2 regions of the Desulfocurvus sp. DL1XJH-121 genome follow, and region 2 is predicted to be linked to the other one. Evidence: predicted binding sites of a transcription regulator. Region 2 holds the regulator's gene; the other holds the start of a gene.

What was found. The regulator sigma-54, encoded in region 2, starts transcription at its own class of promoters, with help from an activator protein. The targets are predictions, from matches to a motif close to CTGGCACGGNNNNTGCTT.
Region 1: a site for sigma-54 is predicted at 1,987-2,004, ahead of nifJ (pyruvate:ferredoxin (flavodoxin) oxidoreductase). Genes of this name have one in related genera too.

Annotation. Positions count from the first base shown of each region.
Region 1 covers NZ_JBTVWW010000015.1:47,410-51,321, reverse strand. Annotated here, with positions in the region: gene ACYYG1_RS11485 (hybrid sensor histidine kinase/response regulator) at 1-236, shown strand, start outside; gene ACYYG1_RS11480 (sigma-54-dependent transcriptional regulator) at 220-1,695, shown strand; gene nifJ (pyruvate:ferredoxin (flavodoxin) oxidoreductase) at 2,095-3,912, shown strand, end outside.
Region 2 covers NZ_JBTVWW010000007.1:28,107-32,018, forward strand. Annotated here, with positions in the region: gene lptB (LPS export ABC transporter ATP-binding protein) at 1-533, shown strand, start outside; gene rpoN (RNA polymerase factor sigma-54) at 744-2,192, shown strand; gene hpf (ribosome hibernation-promoting factor, HPF/YfiA family) at 2,294-2,830, shown strand; gene ACYYG1_RS06560 (PTS sugar transporter subunit IIA) at 2,834-3,283, shown strand; gene rapZ (RNase adapter RapZ) at 3,288-3,912, shown strand, end outside.

The DNA.
Region 1 (3,912 bases), on a different contig from region 2:
TCGATCTGGTGATCACGGACTTCGACATGCCCGTGATGAACGGGCTGGAGCTGGCCCGGGCCCTGGGCAAGGAGATGCCCGGCGTGCCCGTGGTCATCGTCACGGGCCGCGAGCGGGCCGTGGAGCATGCGGGCGCCATGGACAACGTGAGCCGCATCGTGCTCAAGCCCTACGACAGGACCACCATAGGCATGGCCATCCGGGAGGTGTTGACGAGCGATGAGCGATCAAACTGAAACCTTCGGGCGCATTCTGGTCATCGACGACGACCCCGAAGTCTGCGAAACCATGCGCAGCCTGCTGGGCAGGATGCTTCTGGAGAGCGAGACGGCCGGGTCCCTGGGCGAGGGACTGCGGGTGCTGGCCGAGGGCCAGTTCGACCTGGTCTTCCTGGACGTGCGCCTGCCCGACGGCAATGGCCTGGACGCCCTGCCGGACATCAAAGCCATGCCCGGGGCCCCGGAGGTCATCATCCTCACGGGCCAGGGCGACCCCGACGGCGCGGAGCTGGCCATCCAGGGCGGGGTCTGGGACTACCTGGTCAAGCCCTCGCCCATCAAGCAGACCATGCTCAGCGTGCAGCGGGCGCTCAAGTACCGCCTGGAGAAGCAGGGCTCGTCGCCCGTGGCCCTGAACGTCAGCGACCTCGTGGGCCGCAGCCGGGAGATGCGCCAGGTCTACGACTTCATCGCCCAGGCCGCGCGCAGCCACGCCGGGGCGCTCATTAACGGAGAGACCGGCACGGGCAAGGAGCTCACCGCGCGCATCATCCACGACAACAGCCCGCGCGCCGTGCACCGCTTCATGGTGGTGGACTGCGCGTCCTTCACCGAGACCCTGGTGGAATCCACCCTGTTCGGCCATCGCCGGGGGGCCTTTACGGGCGCGGAAAAGGACCGTACCGGCCTGGTCAAGCTGGCCGACGGGGGCACCCTGTTCCTGGACGAGGTCGGGGAGATGCCCCTGGCCGTGCAGAAGTCCTTTTTGCGCGTGCTGCAGGAAAAGCGCTTCCGCCCCGTGGGCGAGACCCGCGAGGAGAAGAGCGACTTCCGGATCATCGCGGCCACCAACCGCAACCTTGAGGACGAGGTGCGCAAGGGCAATTTCCGCGAGGATCTGCTCTTCCGCCTGAAGACCATGAGCATCACCCTGCCGCCCCTGCGCTGCCGCAAGGACGATATCCGGCACCTGGCCGTGTATCACGTGGGCAAGCTCTGCGAGCGCTACGAGATGCCCGAAAAGGGCTTTGGCTCGGACTTCTTCGACGTCCTGGACAGCTACGACTGGCCGGGCAACGTGCGCGAGTTGTTCAACGTGCTGGAGCGGGCCTTCGTGGCTGCGGGCCGGGAGAGGACCCTCTACGCCATGCACCTGCCCAACGAGGTGCGCATCAGCGTGGCCAAGGCCAGCCTGGGCGGCAAGGCCGCCCCGTGCGAACCGTCCTCCCGGGCGGAAGGGGAGGGCGGTGCGGAGCCCGTGGCCAGCCCCCCGGCCATGGACACCGTGGACGCGCTCCTGGCCAGGTCCACGCCCACCCTCAAGGAATTCAAGTCCATGATGGAAGGGCGTTACCTTGAGCAGTTGATCACCATGTATGAAGGGGACTTGAAGTCCATACTGGAAGTTTCCGGCCTGTCGCGGTCGCATTTCTACGCTTTGCTCAAAAAGAATGACATTCAACTCAAGCAGGAATAAATAACATGAAGAGACCCAGGTCCAGTCTGGTTTTCCGGACAGGACCGTGGATTCGAAAAGCAGAAGATTGCGGCTGTCGCCCTGGTGGAAAGTCTTTTTTTGCGTTTCACCCCTTGGAATGCGCCTTTCACCGAATGAACGCTTGCGACGGGGCGTCGGCGCTGGTTTCATGCCGGGGCCGGGGCTTCTTTTGTCCGATTTGCCGGACGGAATGGGTTGCGAGTGATATATGAATGGGGTACTGGTTGCGCGTTCAAACGGTCGCCACGGCGGGCCCTTGTGAATCTGAGGATGGCACGGATTTTGTTTGTAAACCCCCGATAATGGGGCCGCCGGAGCGAACCGGTATGCATGTCCGGTGACGACAATTCGTCATGTCAATAAAAGGAGAAGTCAGGTATGTCCAAGAAAATGAAGACGATGGATGGTAACACAGCCACGACGCATATTGCCTACGCAATGTCGGACTGTGCCGCGATCTATCCCATCACCCCCTCTTCAACCATGGGCGAGGTGGCCGACGAGTGGGCCGCCCAGGGCCGCGAGAACATCTTCGGCCAGAAACTGTTCATCCGCCAGATGCAGTCCGAGGCCGGCGCGGCCGGCGCGGTGCACGGCTCCCTGTCCGCGGGCGCGCTGACCAGCACGTTCACCGCGTCCCAGGGGCTGCTGCTGATGATCCCCAACATGTACAAGATTTCCGGTGAGCTGCTGCCGGGCGTGTTCCATGTGTCCGCCCGCGCCATCGCGGCCCACGCCCTGTCCATCTTCGGCGACCACCAGGACGTCATGGCCTGCCGCCAGACCGGTTTCGCCATGCTGGTGTCCAACTCCGTGCAGGAAGCCATGGACATGGCCCTGGTGGCCCATCTGTCCGCCATCGAGTCCAGCGTGCCCTTCATGCACTTCTTCGACGGCTTCCGGACCTCCCACGAGATCCAGAAGATCGAGGTCATCGACTACGAGGACATCAAGAAGATCGTGAACTGGGAGGCCATCGAGGAGTTCCGCGCCCGCGGCGCCAACCCCGAGCGCCCCGAGATCCGCGGCACCGCCCAGAACCCCGACATCTACTACCAGGGCCGCGAGGCCGCCAACCCCTTCTACAATGACGTCCCGGCCATCGTCGTGGATAGCATGAAGAAGGTCGAGTCCATCACCGGCCGCAGGTACCGCCTGTTCGACTACGTGGGCCATCCCGAGGCCGAGCGCGTGATCATCGCCATGGGCTCCGGCTGCGAGACCATCGAGGAAGTGGTCAACCATCTGGTGGCCGGCGGCGAGCGCGTGGGCCTGGTCAAGGTCCGCCTGTTCCGCCCCTGGTCCTCCGAGGCGCTCCTCTCCGTGCTGCCCGCCACCGCGAGCACCATCACGGTCCTGGACCGCACCAAGGAGCCCGGCGCCCTGGGCGATCCCCTGTACCAGGACGTGTGCACCGCCTTCATGGAAAAGGCCGAGATTCCGACCCTGGTGGCCGGCCGCTACGGCCTGGGCTCCAAGGAGTTCCGCCCCGCCATGGTCAAGGCCGTGTTCGACAACATGAAGGTCTCCCAGCCCAAGAACAAGTTCAACGTGGGCATCGAGGACGACGTGACCAACACCTCCCTGGAGATCGGCGAGGTTCTGGACACCACTCCCGAGGGCACCGTGCAGTGCAAGTTCTGGGGCCTGGGCTCCGACGGCACCGTGGGCGCCAACAAGAGCGCCATCAAGATCATCGGTGACAACACCGAGATGTACGCGCAGGGCTACTTCGCCTACGACTCCAAGAAGTCCGGCGGCATCACCGTGTCCCACCTGCGCTTCGGCCACAAGCCCATCCAGTCCACCTACCTGGTGAACCAGGCCGACTACGTGGCCTGCCACAACCCGGCCTACGTGCACGAGTACGACCTCTTGGACGGCATCCGCAAGGGCGGCACCTTCGTGCTCAACTGCCCCTGGACCGGCGAGGAACTCGACGAGCATCTGCCCGCTTCCATGAAGCGCAAGATCGCCGCCAAGGGACTGAAGTTCTACACCATCGACGCCGTGAAGATCGCCGGCGAGGCGGGTCTCGGCGGGCGCATCAACATGGTCATGCAGACCGCCTTCTTCAAGCTTGCCAAGGTCATTCCCTTTGAGCAGGCCGTGAAGCTCTTGAAGGACGCCATCGTGGCCTCCTACGGCAAGAAGGGCGAGAAGATCGTGAACATGAACCACGCCGCCGTGGATAAC
Region 2 (3,912 bases):
ACCACGAACTGGCGGGCCTGCCCCTGCACGACCGGGCGCGCCTGGGCCTGTCCTACCTGCCTCAGGAGAGTTCGGTGTTCAGCAAGCTCTCCGTGCGCCAGAACCTGGAGATCATCCTGGAGCACACGCGCCTCACCCCGGCGGAGCAGAAGGCCAAGGCCGACTCCCTGCTCAGGGAGTTGGGCATCACCCGTCTGGCGGACCAGAAGGCCATGCACCTCTCCGGTGGCGAGCGGCGCAGGCTGGAGATCGCCCGGGCCCTGATCCTGGACCCCAAATTCATGCTTCTGGACGAGCCCTTCGCCGGCATCGACCCCATCGCCGTGGACGACATCCAGGGCATCGTGCGGGGATTGAAGGAGAAGGGTATTGGCGTTCTTATCTCCGACCACAACGTGCGCGAGACCCTGCGCATCTGTGACAGGGCCTATCTCGTGTACGAAGGCCGGATTATTCTGGCCGGCACCCCTGCGCAAATTATCGAAGACCCGAAGGCGAGAAAAGTCTATCTCGGCGAAGGCTTCAGTCTCTAAGATCTTGTTTTCACATTTCTAAATTTACATTCAAAAACCTTGCCATCGGTGTTGCAAGGTTCGACGGACTATGGCATGGTCACCCTGCGTCCGGGTCTGGAGCGTTCGGTATTTCACATTCGGCTCACGGCGCGGCAGCCCGGGGGGTTTCCCGGGCGCCTTTGAGTGAACCGCGGGCATACTCCGCATAGGGAAGGCGTACTCCTCGATATGGGACTTGAACTCAGACAGCAACTCAAGCTTTCTCAGCAGCTGGTCATGACCCCCCAGCTGCAGCAGGCCATCAAGCTGCTGCAGCTCTCGCGCCTGGAACTGGTGGACATGGTCCAGCAGGAGCTGCTGGAGAACCCCCTGCTGGAGGAAAAGCCCGAGGAGATGTCCGAGGAGGCCCGCGAGGCCGTCCAGGACCGCGCCGAGACGCCGTCCGAGACCCGCGGGGATTCCGAGCCCGTGAACGTGGAGCAGGAGCTCATCAAGAGCGCCGAGTGGGAAAGCTACCTCGGCGAGTTCTCCTCCACGGCCAAACAGGTCCAGATGCGGGAGTACGAGACGCCGGAGGAGGGCATGTCCTTTGAGGCGCGCCTGTCCTCCAAGCCGTCCCTGGAAAGCCATCTGGACTGGCAGCTCAGGCTCTCCGACTTCACCCCCGAGGAAGCCGCCGTGGGCGAGGTCGTCATCGGCAACCTCGACGGCCTGGGCTACCTGCGCGCCGAAACCGACGAACTGGCCGAATTTTGCGGGGTCTCCCCCCAGGTGGTGGAATCCGTTATCCTGCGCATGCAGCGTTTCGACCCCCTGGGCGTGGCCTCGCGCTCCCCGCGCGAATGCCTGCTGGTGCAGATGGACGCCCTGGGCCTGGACGACCCCATTCTCGTCTCCCTGGTCTCCGACCACCTGGAGGACCTGGAGAAGCGCCGCTACAAGCCCATCGCGCGCAAGTTCAAGCTTTCCATGGACGAGCTCAAGGCGTACCTGGACGTCATCAAGAGCCTGGCCCCCATGCCCGGGTCTTCCTTCGCTGGCAGCGAGCCGCAGTACGTCTCCCCCGACGTGTTCGTGTACGAGTACGACGGCGAGTTCGTCATCGTGCTCAACGAGGACGGCATGCCCCGGCTGCAGATCAGCCCCTACTACGTGGACGCGGTCAAGACCCGCAGCTCCAACGAGAAGGAGTACATGCAGGACCGCATGCGCTCGGCGGTCTGGCTGATGAAGAGCCTCTACCAGCGCCAGCGCACCCTGTACAAGGTCATGGAGAGCATCGTGCGCTTCCAGGGCGAGTTCTTCCGCCACGGTGTCCGCAAGCTCAGGCCTCTGATCCTCAAGGACGTGGCCGACGACATCGAGATGCACGAGTCCACCATCAGCCGCATCACCACCAGCAAGTACGTGTCCACGCCCCACGGCGTGTTCGAGCTGAAGTTCTTCTTCAACAGCGCCCTGGACCTGGACGACGGCAGCCAAGTTGGCAGCGAGTCCGTGAAGGCCATGATCAAGGATTTCATCGACAAGGAGGACCCGCGCAGGCCCCTGTCCGACGAAAAGCTGGCGGACATGCTCAAGGACGACCTGCAGATCAACATCGCCCGGCGCACCGTGGCCAAGTACCGCAGCGCACTGGGTATTCTTTCGTCCTCCAAGCGCAAACAGATTTTTTGATCTGCCCGCCTCCTGGTCCCTTTATTTTGGTTTGGTTTCGTCCTACACTGAAGATGACCGGGAATCCCCGGTGTTCTTCACCTCAAGTTAGGAGGACGCCCATGCAGATCAATTTCAACTTCAAGAATTTCGAACCCTCCGACCATCTGAAGAAGTACGCCAAGAATCGTTTCGAGAAGCTCTTCAAGTACGCAAGGACGGAAAACGCCTCCCTTCTGGTCAATCTGTCCGTGGACAAGTTCCGGCAAAAGGCCGATGTGGTTTTCACGGGAGACGATTTGAACCTGTCCGCCAACGAAGAGTCCGAGGATATGTATTCCACCGTGGACCTGGTGCTGGACAAGCTGGACGCCCAGGTGCGCAAGGCACGGGAAAAGGCCAAGGACATCAGGCGCAAGCGCGGATCCGTGCGCATGGACGTGATCAGCTTCTCCGATTCCGGAGAGGGCGAGCGCGTGCCCGCCATCCAGGCCACCGACTCCTACGAGCCCAAGCCCATGAACGTGGACGAGGCCGCCATGCAGCTGGAGTCCAAGGGCTATGAGTTTCTTGTTTTCCTCAACGCGGAGACCGATCGCGTCAACGTCATCTACAACCGCAAGAGCGGCGATTACGGTCTCATCGACCCTGGGATGTAGCGAATGAAGCTTGGAGATTTGCTGGATAAGGATTTGGTATTGCCCACACTCTCGGCCAGGACCAAGACTGAGGTCCTGGCCGAGCTTGTGGCTGCGGTGGCGCAGCGGGAGCAGGGCCTGGACCAGAAGGCCGCCCTGGCTGTGTTGCAGGAGCGCGAGAAGCTCGGCACCACGGGCATCGGGGACGGTATCGCCATCCCCCACGGGAAGCTCGAGAACATCGAGAACATCCTGGTGGCCGTGGGACGCAGCGAGGAGGGCGTGGAATTCGAGGCCCTGGACCACAAACCCTGCCGCATCTTCTTCCTGGTGCTCGCGCCGGAGCAGGTGGCCGGGATGCATCTGCGGGTTCTGGCCCACATCTCGCGCCTGCTCAAGGACGACCAGTTCCGCAAGGCCTTCCTCGTGGCGGACGACGCCGAGGATCTCTGGCGTCTGGTGAAGGGGGCCTAGGGGCATGGACGAACGGGGAGCGCAGGCGGCGGAAGCATCGACGTTTCCCGTCATCATCCTCACCGGGCTTTCCGGCGCGGGAAAGTCCACGGCCCTCAAGGTCTTCGAGGACCTGGGCTTCCTCACCGTGGACGGCCTGCCGCCCACGGTCATCCCCGAGATGGTCGGCCTGTTCGTCCGCGAGCCGCACATGTCCCACCGGGGCCTGACCCTGGGCCTGGACGTGCGGGTCGAGAATTTCAAGGCCCAGTGGGAGGCCATGCTCTCCCGGCTGCGGGAGATGGGCGTCACGCCCCGCGTGGTGTTCGTGGAATGCAGCGCCCCCGTGCTGCTGCGGCGCTATGCGGCCACCAGGCGGCCCCATCCCCTGGAGGGCGCCTACGGCCTGGAGCGCGCCGTGGAGGAGGAGCGCAAGCTGCTCTGGAGAGTGCGCGAGCGCGCCGAGCTGGTGGTGGACACCTCCGGCTATTCCATCCACGACCTGCGCCGCTTCCTGCAGGAGAAGTGGAATTTCCTCAAGGAGAAGCGCTGGGGCCTGCGGGTCTACGTCCTGTCCTTCGGGTTCAAGCACGGTGTGCCCACGGACGCGGACATGCTCTTCGACCTGCGCTTTCTGCCCAACCCCTATT